Regions from separate parts of the Lysinibacillus sp. genome, predicted to be linked through region 3. Evidence: riboswitches for the same ligand, from Rfam matches in the RefSeq annotation. Region 3 holds a riboswitch; each other region holds the start of a gene.
What was found. Region 3 has a riboswitch for thiamine pyrophosphate ahead of thiC (phosphomethylpyrimidine synthase ThiC). Riboswitches for the same ligand answer to the same signal wherever they lie in the genome.
Positions count from the first base shown of each region.

Region 1: another riboswitch for thiamine pyrophosphate. It lies ahead of thiM (hydroxyethylthiazole kinase); the one in region 3 lies ahead of thiC (phosphomethylpyrimidine synthase ThiC).
Region 2: another riboswitch for thiamine pyrophosphate. It lies ahead of thiT (energy-coupled thiamine transporter ThiT); the one in region 3 lies ahead of thiC (phosphomethylpyrimidine synthase ThiC).
Region 4: another riboswitch for thiamine pyrophosphate. It lies ahead of RT445_RS09910 (ABC transporter substrate-binding protein); the one in region 3 lies ahead of thiC (phosphomethylpyrimidine synthase ThiC).

Region 1 covers NZ_DAMDAY010000004.1:38,418-43,318, forward strand. Annotated here, with positions in the region: gene thiI (tRNA uracil 4-sulfurtransferase ThiI) at 1-471, shown strand, start outside; gene RT445_RS01905 (alpha/beta-type small acid-soluble spore protein) at 617-835, shown strand; gene thiE (thiamine phosphate synthase) at 907-1,548, opposite strand; gene thiD (bifunctional hydroxymethylpyrimidine kinase/phosphomethylpyrimidine kinase) at 1,538-2,362, opposite strand; gene thiM (hydroxyethylthiazole kinase) at 2,350-3,117, opposite strand; TPP riboswitch at 3,199-3,297, opposite strand; partial or broken gene mbcS (acyl-CoA synthetase MbcS) at 3,488-4,901, shown strand, end outside.
Region 2 covers NZ_DAMDAY010000014.1:16,461-21,361, forward strand. Annotated here, with positions in the region: gene RT445_RS05430 (SbcC/MukB-like Walker B domain-containing protein) at 1-1,200, shown strand, start outside; gene RT445_RS05435 (hypothetical protein) at 1,241-1,363, opposite strand; gene RT445_RS05440 (magnetosome magnetite crystal formation protein family) at 1,419-1,742, opposite strand; TPP riboswitch at 1,870-1,977, shown strand; gene thiT (energy-coupled thiamine transporter ThiT) at 2,097-2,657, shown strand; gene map (type I methionyl aminopeptidase) at 2,939-3,694, shown strand; gene RT445_RS05455 (hypothetical protein) at 3,723-4,436, opposite strand; gene RT445_RS05460 (polyphosphate kinase 2 family protein) at 4,637-4,901, shown strand, end outside.
Region 3 covers NZ_DAMDAY010000025.1:14,396-19,296, forward strand. Annotated here, with positions in the region: gene RT445_RS07850 (catalase) at 1-1,308, shown strand, start outside; gene thiC (phosphomethylpyrimidine synthase ThiC) at 1,427-3,205, opposite strand; TPP riboswitch at 3,346-3,460, opposite strand; gene RT445_RS07860 (AEC family transporter) at 3,539-4,468, opposite strand; gene RT445_RS07865 (methyl-accepting chemotaxis protein) at 4,574-4,901, opposite strand, start outside.
Region 4 covers NZ_DAMDAY010000036.1:9,246-14,146, reverse strand. Annotated here, with positions in the region: partial or broken gene RT445_RS09915 (DNA gyrase/topoisomerase IV subunit A) at 1-1,910, shown strand, start outside; TPP riboswitch at 2,039-2,149, shown strand; gene RT445_RS09910 (ABC transporter substrate-binding protein) at 2,307-3,302, shown strand; gene RT445_RS09905 (thiamine-binding protein) at 3,303-3,593, shown strand; gene RT445_RS09900 (ABC transporter permease) at 3,593-4,366, shown strand; gene RT445_RS09895 (ABC transporter ATP-binding protein) at 4,341-4,901, shown strand, end outside.

The DNA of each region.
Region 1 (4,901 bases), on a different contig from region 3:
ATTCAAGTACTTATTAAAGAAAAAGTACCTTCTAATGTTTCGATGACAACAACACGTCGTATGATGTTAAAGGTGGCTGATCAAGTACGTGAAGAGATAGGAGCTCTTGCAATTGTGACAGGGGAAAGTCTGGGACAAGTAGCAAGTCAAACGCTAGAAAGCTTGACGGCTATCAATGCTGTAACGAATACGCCTATTTTACGACCATTGATTTCAACAGATAAATTAGAAATTATCGATATTGCAGAAAAAATTGGCACATATGAAACATCTATTCAGCCATTTGAAGACTGCTGTACAATATTTACACCTGCCAGCCCAAAAACAAAGCCAAAGCTTGAAAAGGTAGAGCATTATGAAAGCTTCTCTGATTTTGATGAACTCATCGAGCGAGCAGTAAAAAATCGAGAGGTCTACATTTTCCCTAAAAAAGAAGAACAGCAACAAGATAAGTTTGCAGATCTATTATAAGGTATCTACAGCCGTTTCAAAGTCAATTTTGAGACGGCTTTTTTATGTTATTTTATCTATGCCATTAGAGGTACAATTTACCTCTAAAATTTTTGTATTAAAAATCTAATATCGCACATTCTATATTCACAAGGAGGTGAGAGACATGGCTTCAAACAACAACCGCAGTTCAAACCAGCTTGCAGTGCCTGGTGCACAACAAGCACTTGATCAAATGAAATACGAAATTGCACAAGAATTTGGTGTTCAATTAGGAGCTGAAGCTTCAGCTCGTGCCAACGGTTCCGTTGGTGGTGAAATCACTAAACGTCTTGTACAAATGGCAGAATCTCAATTAAAAGGTATGCCAAACAACAACCAATAAATGCTGACTAAGCATTTATAAACTTAAAACCAGTGACCGTAAAAAGGCACTGGTTTTAGTTTGTTTAAAAATCAACCATTTATGCGTGTCACAGACCTTAACGTATTTACTGTATGCTTAATATCTATACTTTCACAGATAGCTGAAATAACAGCAATACCATCTGCCCCAGCTTGAAATACGGCGTATGCATTGGTAGGGTTAATTCCACCAATCGCTACAATTGGTAATTCAGGATAGAAATTGTGAGCTTGCTGCAAAAAATTTGTACCACATGGTGATTGTGCATCCCGTTTTGAAGTTGTTGCAAAAATCGGACCAATACCTACATAATCTGCTTGATGGATAATGGCTGTTTCTAGTTCGTCCTGGGAATGCACAGAAACACCAAGAATCATATTACCAATTTTTTTACGTGCTATGCTAACATGTAAATCATCTTGTCCGATATGAACACCGTCCGCACCAAGTCGTAATGCAAGTTCGACATCATCATTGACAATAAAAGGAACGTTATATTGTTGACATAGTTTTTGACATTGACGTGCAAATTGTTCATAGGCAAATCCAGTTAATGCATGGGAACCTTTTTCTCGAAATTGAAACATGGTAATTCCAGCTTGCAACGCTCTCTCTAGTACATGAAGGGGATTCTGATGACTAACATTGCTTGTGCCCATAATAAAATAAAGTTGTAAATCCTCACGTTTCATAAATCAACACCTCACAGGAATCCTTATGCAGTTGATAAGCAAAATGATTTGTTGGTCCATAACCATGACCAATAGATAAATCATGTAAAATTGCTAATTGAATAAATTTTTTAGCTTCGATAATTGCCTTATCCATCGCAAAACCTTGACCAAGAAAAGCAGTGATTGCTGCTGAAAATGTGCAACCTGTGCCATGGGTATTGGACGTTTGGATACGTGGAGTTTGCATAGAAAAAGATTTACCGTTTTGAAAAAATACATAATCAATAGCAAAATTTGGATCTGCTAAATGGCCACCTTTAAGAATGACGCAATGTACACCTAATTGAAAAAAAACTTGAGCTACTTCACGTATATCTGAAACATCATGTATTTTTCTCCCTGTCAGAGCCTCTGCTTCAGGGATATTGGGGGTAACGATCGTAGCAAGTGGTAGTAGAGAAGAGCGCATTGCTTCAATAGCTTCTTGCAGTAATAAGCTTTCTCCACCCTTTGCAATCATTACTGGATCAACAATTAGTGGGATGTTTTGATTATGAATCATATGTGCGATAGCTTTAATAATATCAGAGGAATAAAGCATCCCTGTTTTAATTACAGCAATTGAAAAATCTTCGATTAAAGCTTGAAATTGTTTTTCAACAAAGGAGTGATCAATAGGGAAAACTCCTGACACACCCATTGTATTTTGTGCTGTCAAAGCTGTAATTACTGAAGTACCAAACACCCCTAATTCCTGAAATGTTTTTAAATCAGCCTGTATGCCTGCACCGCCACCACTATCTGAGCCTGCAATCGTCGTTACAATATGCATGAAGCTTCACCATCCTTCGATAGGCGATAAAGAGCATTTAGTAAAGCTATTTGGAAATCACCAATATCTGATGTAAACGCTGACGCCAGTACCGCAGCTTTTTTATAGTAAGTTAATGTGTCCGCTAATTGTCTGTATGGATTATGGCCTGCAATATAGGCGGCACCGCAAATAGCACTAAGTAAACAGCCTGTCCCTGTTACCTCGGTCATTTGCATATTCCCGCCATTTATCCATTGGCTATCCACACCATCTGTTATAAAATCTCGTTCTCCTGTTATGATAACAATGCATTGATAATGTTGGGCTAATAAAATCGCCTCTTCTTCTAAAGCAATGGAGCCATTCCCACTATCGACACCTTTTTGTTGCCAGTCAACATTGGCTATTGCTGCTAGTTCCCCAACATTACAACGAATGACCGAAAAATGTACTTCCTCAAGCAAGTATCGTACCGTTTCTTTTCGATAAGTAGTGGCACCAGCACCGACAGGATCTAAAATGACTGGAATTCCAAGTTTATTGGCCATTTTGCCTGCTAACAACATTGATTCTTTAGTTCGATCATTGAGTGTACCGATGTTAATTAACAAGGCTTGAGCGAGTGCTACCATTTCCTCTACCTCACGGCTATCATCGGCCATAACCGGGGAAGCGCCTATTGCTAATAAACCATTTGCTTGGAAATTTGCTACCACATAATTTGTAATACAATGAATCAGTGGTTGCTGTTGACGGATTGTTTGAAATATCATCGTAGTCCTCCTTTATGGATGGACGTAAGCATGCAAAAAAGGCTCTTTTTGTGTAAAAATGCACGAAAAAGAGCCTTTCATCAATAGATGTTTATTGCTCCCTACGTCAGTATTAACTAACAGGTTCAAAGGGTCAGGTTTTACCTTCTCAACTCTTGACGAGTCCCCCTGCAATCTTGCTTTTAGTTGACCAAAATGTACCATACTTTTCAATTGTATTCAATAGCAAGTTTACCTATCGACAAAATGTGACCGATGCCATATAGCAGAGTATGATAGTTGTCATGACTTTTCCAAAATTAAGCGCAAACCATTGAAAATGCTGAAAAAAGAGTTTTATAATGTGTCATAGCAAAAGGGGGCATTTGCCATGAAGAGACAAGATTTAGTTGCACCAGAATGGTATAACATAACAGATGAAATTGAAAAATATGCTCAAGATACAACAAAAAATGCATTAATTATTTACGAGGAAAATAAGGATGTACAATTTATTACATATGCATATTTACTTGAAAGGGCAAATCAAGCTGCACACGTATTCACGATGCAAGGTTTATCAAAAGGTGATGTGATTTTAGTGATGGTACCTCGTTCAGTGGAAGCATATATTGTATATATTGCAGCATTGAAAGCTGGATTAACCATTATTCCGAGCTCAGAAATGCTAAGAACTAAAGACATTGAATATCGCATCAAGCATGCGAATGCTAAAGGAATTGTTGCTTACGAGCCTTATATTGATCAATTTGATCAGGTGAACAATTTACAAGGAATGCAACAATTTGTTATAGGGAAGGCCCATGAACCTTGGCAACCACTTTTAGAAAAAATGCGCATTCAACCTACAACTTACATAAGTTCTTCTCCAACAAAAAGTACAGATACTGCATTCTTAGCTTATACAAGTGGTACAACAGGAAACCCAAAAGCAGCTGTACATACTCATAGCTGGGGCTATGCACATTTACGAACAACAGCACCACACTGGTTAGGTGTGCAAGAAGATGATATTGTTTGGGCGACAGCAGCACCAGGTTGGCAAAAATGGATTTGGAGTCCGTTTCTAGCAACATTAGGGAGTGGTGCTACTGCATTTGTATATAAGGGGAAATTTGATGCATCTACCTATCTAAGGTTACTCGAAAAATTTAAAATAAATGTTTTATGTTGCACACCTACAGAATATCGTTTTATGGCAGCACTAGAACATTTACATGAATTCGATTTAACGGCACTTCGTCAAGCTGTATCAGCAGGAGAGCCTTTGAATAGCGAGGTCATTAACGTATTTTCGAAGACTTTCGATTTGCAAGTCCGAGATGGCTACGGTCAGACGGAAAACACATTACTTGTTGGCACAATGGTTGGAATGGAAGCTAGAATTGGTTCTATGGGAAAACCAACTCCTGGCAATAAGGTTGAAATTATAGACGATTTCGGTAACCCTGTTACTGTTGGAGAAGTTGGCGATATTGCTGTTCATCGCACCACTCCCGCACTGTTTAAAAAATATTTAAATGACCCGGAACGAACAAATTTACAATTCCGTGGAGAGTGGTATATTACAGGTGATCGTGCTTATAAAGATCAAGATGGTTACTTTTGGTTTGAGGGTCGTGGAGATGATGTCATTATATCCTCTGGCTACACAATTGGGCCATTTGAGGTAGAAGATGCTTTGATGAAGCACCCAGCTGTAAAAGAAGCGGCTGTTATTGCGAGCCCAGATAAAGTTCGGGGAAATATTGTTAAAGCTTTTGTTGTACTTCGAAATGCTGAAA
Region 2 (4,901 bases), on a different contig from region 3:
ATAGAGCAGCTACGAACTAAACAGATGAACTTAGAGCAATATTTAGCTGAGCAGTTGAAAGAAATGACAAGACTGCAAGCAGTTCTTGAAGAACAGCTTAAACATATGCCAAACCATTTACCAACCTTGCAGCAATTACAGCAACAGCTTACAGATATCAGTAAACAAAAAATGGATTTGCAAAAAAGATGGCAAGAGAGTCAAGACGAATTGCATAGCGCGAAGGAAGCAACAAGTAATGCAAAATTGACGATGGAAATAGCCAAACAAACTTTTGAAGAATTACAACTCAAAATGAATGAAAAACGTCAGCAATTCTCAGCAAGCATGCAGGAGATAGGCTTTGACAGCTACGAGGAATATACAGCTGCCAAACGGAGTTTATTGCAAATAGAGACCCTTCGAAAAGCTTGTAGTGACTATGCTTTACAGGTACACACATTGCAAATCCAAATTACTGAAGGGGCTATGTATCTTCAAGGAAAAGAGCAACAAGATTTAGTGTCCATGGAAGCCAAAGTAGAACAACTTCGTATATCTTATGAGGAAGCATTTAAACGTTTACAACAGTTGAGAGGTTTTGCTCAAGCTTGCCAAGGTTTTATTGAAAGAGTAGAAGAAATAGCGAGGGAGCTTCATTTACTTGAGCAAGAAGCGGGAAGAGTAAAGGAGCTCTATGGATTATTAAACGGCCAAAATTCGAAAAAGCTATCTTTTGAGCGCTATATTCAAATTAATTACTTAGACCAAATTACTGAAGCTGCCAATATTCGCCTTTATCATTTATCAAATGGTCAATTTGAGCTCAGACGTTCAGATAGATTGGAAAAGCATGCGAAACAAAGCGGACTAGGTCTTGATGTCTACGATGCCTATACCGATCAACTACGAGATGTCAAAACATTATCGGGAGGCGAAAAATTTAATGCCTCATTAAGCCTTGCCTTAGGAATGGCAGATGTAATTCAAAGCTTCCAAGGTAATATTCATATTGAAACGATGTTTATTGATGAGGGCTTTGGTTCGCTTGATGAGGAATCATTAAATAAAGCAATCGATACATTAATTGATTTACAGGATTCTGGTCGCATGATTGGCGTAATCTCTCATGTGCCTGAATTAAAATCTGCAATGCCAGCGGTTTTACATGTAGAAAAGACATTAAATGGCCATAGTCAGACATACTTTGAAGTGAAATAAGTGAAAGGCGTATTTCCGAAATAGGGAATACGCCTTTGTTTTATTTTTTTCGAGAAGTGGCTGTAGGAGTTGTTCCTTTTTTTGCAGCCATTACTTTTTTGACGATAGGAATAACAATAGGTGCCAATTTTACAGCAGTTTTCACAACGTTTGATACTTTCATTAAAAAACAGCTCCTTTTACAATTATTACTACCTGTTTCGCTTAAAATTGAAACATTAACGTATTACTCGAACAGCCTGAATAATATTCCATATGACAATACCAAGTGAGACAATGGCATAAACGGCAAATGAAACTAACCAAACAACCATCACAGTATTATTACTTGACGTTGGATCTAATCTTAATGTAGAAAAAACAAAGACAATAAAAAATAGGATGCCAAAAACAAAAGGAATTAAATGAGAGACAAGTGCACGAATTGAATGTCTTTTTACATCACTATCTTTCGTTACAAAGTAAACAATTAATGGGACGATAAAAGGGGCGAAGAAAATACTAAGATAACTAAAGGCAGATAAAATTTTTTGGTTCTCCATAGTTGTACCTCCTTTTTTAATATTTACGCATGAAAAACGGCAAAGTTTCAAAAAAATAATGTATGGAAGAGGTTGTAATCATCCAATCCTTTGCGTACAATGGGATTGTTCAAATAAATTCAGATGTAACGACCACAAGGGGAGCTGATGATGTCAGCTGAGACTGGGCACGTAATGCCTTGACTCTTTGAACCTGTAAGTTAACACTTGCGTAGGGATGTGGATAGAAACCGACACTTGTACGATGTCAGGCTCTGTCCTGGCATCGTTTTTTCATTCTTTAGGAATAAAAAAGATGTCTGCATTTCTATTCCTGCTCTTGTATCCTACATCGGAACAAAGGAGAGAATATGTATGGACAAAAAAAGACTATTAATGCTTGTGGAGATTGCGATATTTGCAGCGATTGGCCTTGTGCTCGATCAAGTATCCTTTAAAGTATGGGCACAAGGTGGCTCTGTTAGTCTTGTCATGGTGCCTATTATGTTAATTGCATTTCGTTGGGGCTTAGTTGCTGGGCTAACAACGGGATTACTTGTGGGTGTTATGCAAACCATGTTTGGTGCTTATATTGTGCACTGGCTTCAAGGATTATTGGATTATGGTGTTGCCTTTACAGTTGTAGGATTAGCAGCTGTTGTACGTGGACCTGTGTTGGATGCTGCAAAAAATATGAACAAAACGAAAATGGCACTTTACATTATCATAGGTACTGTTTTTGCAGGCTTTTTACGATACACAGCACATACAATTGCTGGAGCTGTATTTTTTGCAGAGTATGCGGGTGATCAAAATGCATGGATCTATTCTATCATTTATAATGGTACATATATGTTGCCAGCAACCATTTTAACGGCAATTGTAGGGGTGCTTTTATTCACAGCCGCTCCACAATTAATGCAAAGAAAAGCATAATAAAAGTTTCCTCAAATGATTTATTGTAAAAGGGTATAAAAGCTTTTCGTTCTATACTACTTGATGATATTCGCTTTCGCACAGAATCATTAGCAAAATTATCAACTTTTTTCAACAACAAGCAAGTCCCTTCACTCATGTGAAGGGACTTTTGGTCATGAATAGCTCTTTTAGCACTTTGCATTGTAGGAAAGCATACAATATTTAAAGCGTTTATCGTTATACGCATAAAAAGTTATGTTATATTAAAGAATAGATATTAGATGAAAGGGACGTTATAAATGATTGTAAAAACGCAAGAAGAGATTGAAGCTTTTAAAAAAATTGGACGCATTTGTGCCGAAATTCGTGAAGCCATGAAAGCAGCAACAAAACCAGGTGTTACAACACTTGAGCTAGATGAAATTGCTGGCCGCATGTTTGCAGAGGCTGGTGCTATTTCTGGACCTAAGGGGGAATATGATTTCCCAGGATATACATGTATTAGTGTCAATGAAGAAGTGGCACATGGTATTCCAGGAAAACGTGTTATTCAAGAAGGGGATATTGTGAATATCGATGTTTCTGGGTCTTTAAATGGATACTTTGCAGATACTGGCATTTCATTTGTTGTTGGTGAGGGTTATGAGGACAAAGAAAAACTATGCCGAGTTGCTAAAAGTGCTTTTGATCGAGCAATGACAAAGGTTAAAGCTGGGTCTAAATTAAATCAAATAGGTAAAGCGGTTGAACGAGAGGCGAATGCTAATGGTTTAACTGTTATTATGAATTTAACAGGACATGGCTTAGGTCAATCTTTACATGATGAGCCTAATCATATTTTAAATTATTATGATGCGTGGGATTCTACGATTATGAAAGAAGGAATGGTGCTTGCTGTTGAGCCATTTATCTCAGCAAAAGCAGAGCATATTGTAGAAGCTGGTGATGGTTGGACATTTGTTACACCTGATAAATCGCTTGTAGCTCAAATTGAACATTCAGTTATTGTCACTAAAGATAAACCAATTATTTTAACTTCCTTAGATGAAGAATAGGATATAATTTAAAATCCTGCTAACCAATTTATTTTTGGTGGGCAGGATTTTTTTTAATAAATAAAATACCAACAAAGAGAACACCACATAAAAATAAGGCGGCAGTTGTTACAAGAAGCTCATCAAAACCATTATGTAAAGCGATTCCTAAATAAGCCCAAATAAAAACACTCGGATACATGGTATCAAAGTGATGAAAGCGGATATGTAGTGCAATAGCTCCACCAAGTGTCAGTAAAATTACTGCCCAAAGAGGAGTGCTAAGACCAAAGCCGTTCCAACCATAAGCCGTTAACGTAAAGCTACTATTCGTAATCAAGATAAATGTCATCCATGCAAAATAAATGGAGAAAGGAATACGACCTGACAACGCTTTGTCGTGAAGAGAGTACGTATTATACAACATAAATAAGTACAAGACCAAAAGCAAGGTGATGCCAAGAGAAACAATAAATAACTCATGATGCCATACATATATCGTTAAGGCTTGCAAAATATTTATGCAACTAAAGAGAGCAGACTGTTTCATAGATGTCTTTTTAATGTTCACCAATAACCAATAGCCAATTAATAAATAAATGACAATCCATATTGCATGACTAATATCAACTGGTGCAAATACTACAGAAAACCGATTAGAAATTTCTAGAGAAGATTGACCGTTTATTTTCATGAAAAAGGATAAAAAGGTTAGGATGAATGAGACAAGATAAGAGATTGTCATCAAGATAAACCGAGGCATGATTTCCTCTCCCTTCGTGTTTAGATTGTATAGGGAAAAGACAAATAAGTATAGTACTGTCACTTTTTTTATTATAACGGAAATTTCCAACAATGTATCGTGTTGTTTTGCTAATAATCACTACAATTTACCATCTCAATAGGCATCTATATTTTTCTTTAGTACAATGGGATTATCTACATAAAAGGAGTGAAGTTTCATTGGCACAAAATTTAAAAAATCTAGACTTATCGATTGAACTAGATAAAAAAATGTATAAAAAGAAATTAAAAGTACTCCAATATGAAATGTTAAATGCCCAACAGTTTTTATTAAAAAACAAAATTGGTTTAATTTTGGTATTTGAAGGAATGGATGCCGCTGGTAAAGGTGGCGCTATTAAACGACTAATTGAACGTGTCGATCCACGAGGTTATGTTGTACACCCTATTTCAGCTCCACAGCCTCATGAATTGCGCTATAACT
Region 3 (4,901 bases):
GGTACTTTTACTGTAACGCATGATATTACTCAATATACAAAAGCTAAAATCTTCTCAGAGATTGGCAAAAAAACAGAAATGTTCGCACGTTTCTCTACAGTTGCAGGTGAACGTGGTGCGGCAGATGCTGAGCGCGATATCCGTGGCTTTGCTCTTAAATTCTATACAGAAGAAGGTAACTGGGATTTAGTAGGTAATAATACACCTGTATTCTTCTTCCGCGACCCATTACACTTCACAGATTTAAACCACGTGGTAAAACGTGACCCACGTACAAATATGAAAAACGCTAATTCTAACTGGGATTTCTGGACTTCATTACCAGAAGCACTTCACCAAGTGACAATCGTAATGTCTGACCGTGGTATTCCAGCTGGTTACCGCAATATGCATGGTTTTGGTTCTCATACGTATAGCTTTATCAATGCTGATAATGAACGTGTTTGGGTTAAATTCCACTTCCGTACAGAGCAAGGCATTAAAAACTTAACTGGCGCTGAAGCTAATGACATCATTGGTCAAGACCGCGAATCTTCACAACGTGATTTATATGAAGCAATCGAAAAAGGCGATTTCCCTAAATGGAAAATGTACATTCAGGTAATGACTGAAGAGCAAGCTCGCGAGCTACCATACAACCCATTTGATTTAACAAAGGTATGGTATAAAAAAGACTTCCCATTAATTCCAGTGGGTGAGTTTGAGTTAAACAAAAACCCGGACAACTATTTTGCAGAAGTTGAACAAGCTGCATTTGCACCGTCTAATATTGTTCCTGGTATTAGCTTCTCACCAGATAAAATGTTACAAGGTCGTATCTTTGCATATGCAGATGCACAGCGTTATCGTCTCGGTGTTAACCACTATATGCTTCCTGTTAACGCACCGAAATGTCCATTCCGCACTTTCCACCGTGATGGTGCAATGCGTTTTGATGGCAACCTTGGTTCAACACTAGGTTATGAACCAAATAGCTATGGTGAATGGGAGCATAACTTAGACTATAAAGAGCCTGAATTACGTATCGATGGTCATGCAGGTATTCACGACTTCCGTGAAGACGACAACAATTACTTTGAACAACCAGGTAAACTATTCCGACTTATGACGGCAGAAGAGCAACAACGTCTATTTGAAAATACGGCAAATGATATGGCTTCTGTTGAAGAATTCATCAAGCGCCGTCACATCCTTCACTGCTATTTAGCAGATCCAGCATATGGTGAAGGTGTAGCAAAAGCAATGGGTCTTTCATTAGAAGGTATGGATCTTACAAACCCATATGTAAAACAACCAACAAACGTTTAATATTCCACTTATTATTGATATCCAAATCCAATTTTTACTCCATGTGAATTTTTCACTCACATGGAGTTTTTTAATCACAAAAGGCTTGTGTCGATACTACAACACAAGCCTTTTTACATTATTGATAAATCTGACTACCCGCTTTTTTAAATTCCTCTGCCTTTTCCTTCATACCTCGATGGATCGCTTCTGTCGTATTCAAGTCTTTTTCTTTAGCATAATTTCGAATATCTTGTGAAATTCGCATACTACAGAACTTAGGACCACACATAGAGCAAAAGTGTGCTGTTTTTGCTCCTTCTGCTGGCAAAGTCTCATCATGATACTCCACCGCTCTTTCTGGATCGAGAGATAGATTGAATTGATCACGCCAGCGGAATTCAAAACGTGCTTTTGATAGTGCATCATCTCGGCGTTGTGCACCAGGATGCCCCTTCGCTAAATCTGCCGCATGTGCCGCTATTTTATACGTAATTACTCCCACTCGAACATCCTCGCGATTAGGTAAGCCAAGGTGCTCCTTTGGTGTCACATAGCAGAGCATTGCTGTCCCAAACCAGCCAATCATCGCTGCCCCAATAGCCGATGTAATGTGGTCATAGCCTGGAGCAATATCCGTTGTAAGTGGACCTAACGTATAAAAAGGCGCCTCCTTACAAACTTCTAATTGCTTGTCCATGTTTTCTTTAATCAGATGCATCGGTACATGACCTGGCCCCTCCACCATCACTTGAACATCATGTTTCCACGCAATCTGTGTTAGTTCACCTAGTGTTTCAAGCTCTGCAAATTGGGCTTCATCATTGGCGTCTGCAATTGAACCTGGACGTAGGCCATCACCTAAAGAAAAAGCAACATCATAAGTCTTCATAATTTCACAGATTTCCTCAAAATGAGTATAAAGGAAATTCTCTTGATGATGATATAAACACCACTGTGCCATAATAGAACCACCACGAGATACAATTCCCGTTACACGATTAGCTGTAAGGGGAACATAGCGTAATAGTACACCTGCATGAATCGTGAAATAATCTACACCCTGCTCGGCTTGCTCAATAAGCGTATCACGGTAAACTTCCCACGTTAAATCCTCTGCTACGCCATTTACCTTTTCCAATGCTTGATAAATTGGCACTGTCCCCACTGGTACCGCTGCATTTCGAATAATCCATTCTCTCGTTGTATGAATATGCTTACCTGTTGAAAGATCCATAATATTATCAGCACCCCAGCGTGTTGCCCATGTCATTTTTTCAACCTCTTCTGCTATAGAAGACGATACCGCGGAATTCCCAATATTGGCATTGATTTTCACATGGAAGTTACGACCGATGATCATTGGCTCCGCCTCTGGATGATTAATATTAGAAGGCATAATAGCGCGCCCAGCTGCAATTTCAGATCGGACAAATTCTGGATCCATATTTTCACGTATCGCTACAAACTCCATTTCAGGTGTAATAATCCCCTGTCTTGCATAATGCAGCTGCGTTACATTTCTCCCTTTTTTTGCTCGTAAAGGCTTTCTTGCCAATTCAGGAAAGACATTTTCATGATTACGCGGATCATCTGCACGACGAAAACCATTATCCTCCGGTTTTATAGAGCGGCCCTCATATGCTTCTACATCTCCTCGCTCTTGAATCCATCCACTTCGTAAGGCAGGTAAACCTTTTGTAATATCTACTTGATAAGATGGATCTGTATAGGGACCACTCGTATCATATACTCGAATAGGGGCGTTTTCTTCATTTCCAAAGCTTCCTGTTGTCGGACTTAATGCAATTTCTCGCATTGGTACTAAAATATCCGGACGGGAACCTTCAACATACACCTTTTTGCTTCCTTCAAAGCTAGACATAATCGTAATGTTCTTTTCACTAATTGCTGACATGAGCTACTTCTCTCCCTTAAATGTTTTTTGTTACAAGGACCGGATCTAGCTCACCCTAACAAATAAATAAAGGCCGAATCCAAAATAATTATTTGGATCCGGCCACGAATGTAAAGGTTGAAATTGCATACACATACTATGCAATAGTTTCTTAACTTTCCCACGCTGGTATGAGCCAGATCAGGTCCAAAGGGTCAAGAAACCTCTAAGCGTTTCCCTCTCAGCCTGACTCATCAGACTCCCCTAGTTAATACTATTTAGTTTGATGCTAGTGTAGCAGATATTACTATGAGATGGAAGTTTTCCATTCATTATTTTTTAATATTCTATTGATTAAGCAAATAATACGTCCGCAAGATAAATCACTATTGTTACCGTTATACAGCTGACAATAGTTGAAAATAAAACAGTTTGGGCAGCTGTTGCCGATTCCACATCGTATTCCAATGCTAGACTAGAGCTATTGCGGGATGTCGGGAAAGCACTGGCTATAAATAGTGATTGAGCGACAACTCCATCTAACCCCAATAAAAAAATAATGGCTAAAGCTACGGCTGGTCCGACAATTAAACGTGTGAAGCAGCTGACGAAAACCGTTTTATTAAACATAGATTTGATTTCAAGCTGCGATAATTGCGCACCTAACGTGATTAGTGCCACAGCAATAAAGCCATCTGCTACATGGTCTATTGGTATTTTAATAAACTGTGGAATACCGATATTAAAATAGTTCATGGCTACACCAATAATCAACGCATGAATGATGGGCATTTTAAAAAAATCTTTAATAATCGTCATTCCTGATTTGGTAGAGGAAATTAAATTATACAAACCATATGTATAAGTTGTCATATTTTGAAAGATTACAAGGATGACCTGAATCGCTACACCAATAGGTTGTGTTACAAAAATCATTTGAGCTACCGGAATGCCATAGTTCCCAGAGTTAATGAGCACAACACTATTTTTAAAAACTGCTGCCTCTGTTTTAACTAAACCAAGCCACTTCGCAAAAAGGTGACTGAGTAGCATTTGGCTCCCAATAAAAAGCACAATAAACAATCCGACCTCTGCCAGTACAGACAGCTCTACACTCGTCTCATATAAATTTACAAAAACAGCTGCTGGCATAAAGCAATATGTAATAAGCTGAGACAACGCTTTTAAATTAAAGCGAAATCTCTTTTGTAAGATAGCACCTACTATAAGTAACACTAAAATAGGTGCAACAATTTGAAAGAAAATCATTCCGAGATACATCATTTCGATGACCCCCTTCCCTTCTTTTATAGTAGTGCCGAATTTCTACTAGGTCAATGTCTCTTCCAATAAAAAAAGACTGCCTATTTGTTTAGGCAGCCCTTCATTTTACGCTAATTTAAAACGATTCACGACTTCTTGCAGTTCATTGGAAATATCGTTCATATTTTGTATAGACTCGGCTACTTTTTGTAACTCTGCTTGTTGATCCATTGCAGATGCACTTACTTGTTCAGCTGAGGCAGCCGTTTCCTCTGAAATTGCTGATATGCTTTGGATGGCCATAATCGCTTGATTTTTATGCTCTAACATACTCGATAGCTTACTCATTAATTCACTAATAGAGGCTGCAATTGAACGTGACAAATCACTGTTATCTTTAAATGCCAGTTGTGTACTTTGTACGGATTCATTTTGAGATTGCATTAAATCCGCA
Region 4 (4,901 bases), on a different contig from region 3:
CGGCGGGGTATGCGACAGATATTCCGCCACATGCTTTAGATGAAGTGTTAGATGCCGTATTAATGCGCTTAGATAAGCCTACTGCGACAGTGGATGAATTAATGACGGTCATTAAAGGGCCAGATTTCCCGACAGGTGGTATTATCCAAGGCGTTGACGGCATTAAAAAAGCATATGAAACGGGTCGCGGTAAAATTATTGTCCGTGCACAAGCGGTTGTGGAGCCTATTAAGGGTGGTAAAGAGCAAATTGTTATCACAGAATTACCATACGATGTCAATAAGGCGAATCTTGTGAAAAAAATTGATGAGCAACGCGTAGATAAACGTCTTGAGGGGATTGCGGAAATTCGTGATGAATCTGATAGAACTGGCTTACGTGTTGTCATTGAACTGAAAAAGGATGTACCAGGACAAGGAATTCTTCAATACCTATTTAAAACAACGGATTTACAGGTAGCATATAATTTTAATATGATTGCCATTCATAATCGTCGTCCAACAATGATGACCTTACCATTATTATTGGATGCCTATATTGCCCATCAAAAAGAAGTAGTCACGAACCGTTCCATTTACGATTTACAAAAGGCGAAGGATCGTTCCCATATCGTGGATGGGTTAATTAAAGCCCTTTCCATTTTAGATGAAGTGATTGCAACAATCCGTTCTTCTAATGATAAAAAGGATGCCAAGCTTAATTTACAGGCGAAGTTTGATTTTACAGAGGTACAGGCAGAGGCGATTGTCAGCTTGCAATTATACCGTTTAACCAATACAGACATTACAGAGCTTCGACAAGAACAGGACGAGCTAAATAGGTTGATTGCTAAGCTAGAGGGGATTTTACAAAGTGAGGCAAAGCTTGTACGTGTCATTAAACAAGAATTGCTTGATATTAAGAAACGCTTTACAGAGCCTCGTCGCTCAAGAATTGAGCAAGAAATTGAAGAGATTAAAATTACCTTAGATGTTCTTGTACCAAGTGAAGAGGTTGTCGTAACCGTAACGAAGGATGGCTATATTAAACGTACTTCGACACGTTCACATGCCGCCTCAAATGGTCAGGATTTTGCGATGAAGGATTCGGATTACTTATTGTATGAAGCAACCTTAAATACACAGCACCATTTACTCCTATTTACAAATCGAGGCAATTATATTTATCAGCCTGTTCATGAGCTGCCAGATATTCGCTGGAAGGATCTTGGTCAGCATATTTCAAGTATCGTGCCAACGGGTGAAGATGAGTCAATTATCGCTGTATATGGCTTTGAAACATTTGATCAACCAAATACGTACATCTTCACTGCGACAAAGGATGGTCAAATTAAACGCTCTCCACTTGCCGATTACGCGGTGACACGTTATTCAAAACCAATTAAAACGATGAATGTGAAGGCTGGCGATGCCATGATCTATGCAGCGTTTGTGACGGATGACGTGGAATTGATGTTAACAACAGATACGGCTTATTCAATTCGTTTCCCAATGGAGGAATTACCAGTAACAGGTGTAAAAACAGGCGGAGTAAAGGGCATTACGCTAAAAGATGGGGAAGCCTTAGTCGGTGTGAATGTGCTACAACCTGATCAAACGCAATATGTTGTCATTGTGACACAGCGTGGGGCTGTTAAGAAAATGAATGTCGCAGAGGTTGAAGTAGCCAGTCGTGCAAAACGTGGTCTAAAAGTATTAACAGAATTAAAAGCAAATCCGCACCGCATTGTGGCCGTTATTCAAGCAACAGATGAGGAGCAAATTGTTATTGAAACAGAAAAAGGTGTGCAAGAGGTGTTAGATGTCCAAGCATTGACTCGTGCTGATCGCCATTCCAATGGATCGTTTAAAGTGGATATCGCAACAGATGGGGCTATTTCCCATGTTCTAACGACCCAAAAGGAACAATAACCAAGCTTTTTTAACGCCCAGTCTCTTTTGTGAGCTGGGCTTTTTTTGGTGTAAAACGGTTAAACCAAATTAGTACCTTGTCTTTTAAGAGTAACTATGGGTATAATAATCAACGAAAAGTTCATAGCGAAAGAATGTAGGGGGGCTAGTAGTTGCTAGCTGAGATTGTGTCCGATAGACGCTGACCCTTTGAACCTGATTTGGCTCGTACCAGCGTAGGGAACATCTATTCAAAAAAGCAAAGTTTTGAAGATTGATTGCAATTTACGTCTGGGAGGAATCCTAGGCGTTTTTTTATATTTTCAAACACCTCTTGCCCATCGTATTTACGCTTTCTTTCTGGTGACACGCATTCCTTTATGAACACTTTCATATTACAAACTGGGAGGACCTAGCATGAAAAAATGGTTATTTATTCTATTGGCTGCACTTGTAACATTAGTGGGCTGTAGTGACAAGGAGGACAAGCAGGCAACTGATAAGCTAAAAAAGGTGTCAGTAGTACTGGATTGGACTCCGAATACAAATCATACAGGGCTGTATGTCGCGAAAAAGCTTGGTTATTTTGAGGAACAAGGCTTAGATGTTGATATTATGATGCCAGGGGAAGCGGGAGCAGATCAGCTTGTAGCTTCTGGTAAGGCAGAATTTGGGGTAAGCTATCAGGAAGGCATCACACAGGCACGTGTCCAGGATGTACCACTTGTTTCGATTGCCGCCATCATTCAGCATAATACATCGGGCTTTGCTTCGATTGCTTCTAAAGGGATTACCTCACCAAAGGATTTCGAAGGTAAAACTTATGGCGGTTGGGGAGCCCCACTAGAGCAAGCGGTACTCCAATCGTTAATGCAAACAGAAAATGCCGATATTAATCAATTAGATATTGTCAATGCAGGTGATTTAGATTTCTTCACGATGATGGAAAAAGATATTGATTTTGCGTGGATTTATTATGCATGGACAGGTATTGAGGCAGAGCTTCGTGGGGAAAAGATTAATATGTTGTATTTAACGGATTATAGTGATCAGTTGGATTATTATACGCCTGTTTTGGCTACTAATGAAAAAATGATAAAGGACAATCCTGATGTTGTAAAAGCCTTTGTTGCAGCTGCTTCTAAAGGTTATGAATACGCAATCGAGCATCCGAGTGAGGCTGCAGATATTTTACTAGAAGCGGCACCTGACTTAGATAAAGAATTAGTGCATAAAAGTCAAGAATGGTTAGCTGATAAATATCAGGACGATGCGAAGCAATGGGGAGAGCAAAAGCTTTCTGTATGGGAAAACTATGCTAATTGGATGTCTAGCAACAAGGTATTAGAGGGCGAGTTTGATGCAAAGCAAGCCTTTACGAATGATTTCTTACCTAAAAAGGAGGCCAAATAAATGGCAAATTCATTAATCAGTGTCCAAATTATCCCGAAAACAGAGAAATATGAGGATGTCATTCCTTATGTGGATGCAGCCATTGCTGTGATTGATGCATCTGGTGTGAAATATGAAGTACATCCGCTAGAAACGACGATGGAAGGTGAGCTGTCAACATTGCTTCAACTTATTGAGAAAATGAATGACAAGATGATAGAGCTTGGTGCTATTAATGTGATTACACAAGTGAAAATACTCTATCAGCCAACTGGTATTACCATGGATACATTAACGGAGAAATATCAGTAATGAAACAAGCGTTTCAAAAGGGAAGGACGATCATCTTTATCGCCTTCCTCTTATTCATCTGGGAACTAGTCGTGCATGTGGCTGAAGTTCCCCATTGGCTTCTACCTGCACCAAGTCGTATTCTGATGGAAGGCTTTCAATCGTATCCAACCTTTTTACCACATGCTTTGGCTACGGTGCAATTGGCCATATTAGGTCTTGCTATTGGTATTGGTTGTGGATTAACGGTAGCTATTGTGTTGCATCGATTTTTGTTTATTCGGGAGTTGTTTTATCCGATTTTGATCATGTCGCAAAATATCCCAATACTTGTCTTAGCACCGCTGCTCATAATATGGTTTGGCTTTGGCTTATTACCAAAGCTCATTATTATTTGCCTTGTGTGCTTTTTCCCGATAGTCATTGCGGCCATGGACGGATTTCGTCAAACTTCACCTGAATTAAAGCACTATTTTGCGATGATTGGTGCGACAACTTCGCAAACTTTTTGGAAATTGGAATGGCCGCATGCATATCCTGCTATATTTTCAGGCGTTAAAATCGCTGCTACATACAGTGTCATGGGTGCTGTCATTGCAGAGTGGCTTGGTGCGAAAAAGGGTATTGGCGTATATATGACCTTAGCTCAATCCTCCTTTCGCACGGATCGTGTATTTGTCGCGATTTTTGCCATTGTTTTGTTAAGCTTACTGTTGTTTAGCAGTATACGATTTATAGAAAAAATCATGGTGAAGGGGAGAGGCAACCATGCTCAGCATTCAAAACATCAGTAAATCCTTTGATGCCCTGCAAGTCCTTGAAGATCTGTCCTTTGAGGTTAAGGATGGCGAGTTTGTAGCTATTGTGGGTCCTTCAGGAAGTGGTAAAAGTACGTTGTTTCAATTAATAGGTGGTGTCTCTTCAATCGATCATGGGGCCATTTTATTAAATGGAGAGGATTTACAGCAAAAGAGAGGGACGATTGGCTATATGCCCCAGCAGCCTTGTCTATTGCCTTGGCGTACCATCTTAGAGAACGTTACCATCGTGGAGGAATTACAGCGTAAACCAAACGTCGAACGTGCCAAGGAATGGCTAGAAAAGGTTGGTCTTGGGTCCTTTATCGATGCCTATCCAAATGAACTGTCAGGCGGCATGCAACAGCGAGTCTCCTTCATACGTGCCTTAGTTAGTGATAAGCCCATTTTATGCTTAGATGAACCCTTTTCGGCGCTAGACGAATTTACGAGATTGGAAATGCAGGCATGGCTTTTATCTATCTGGGAAGAGTACCGGAAATCTATTCTATTTGTTACGCATAGTATAGAA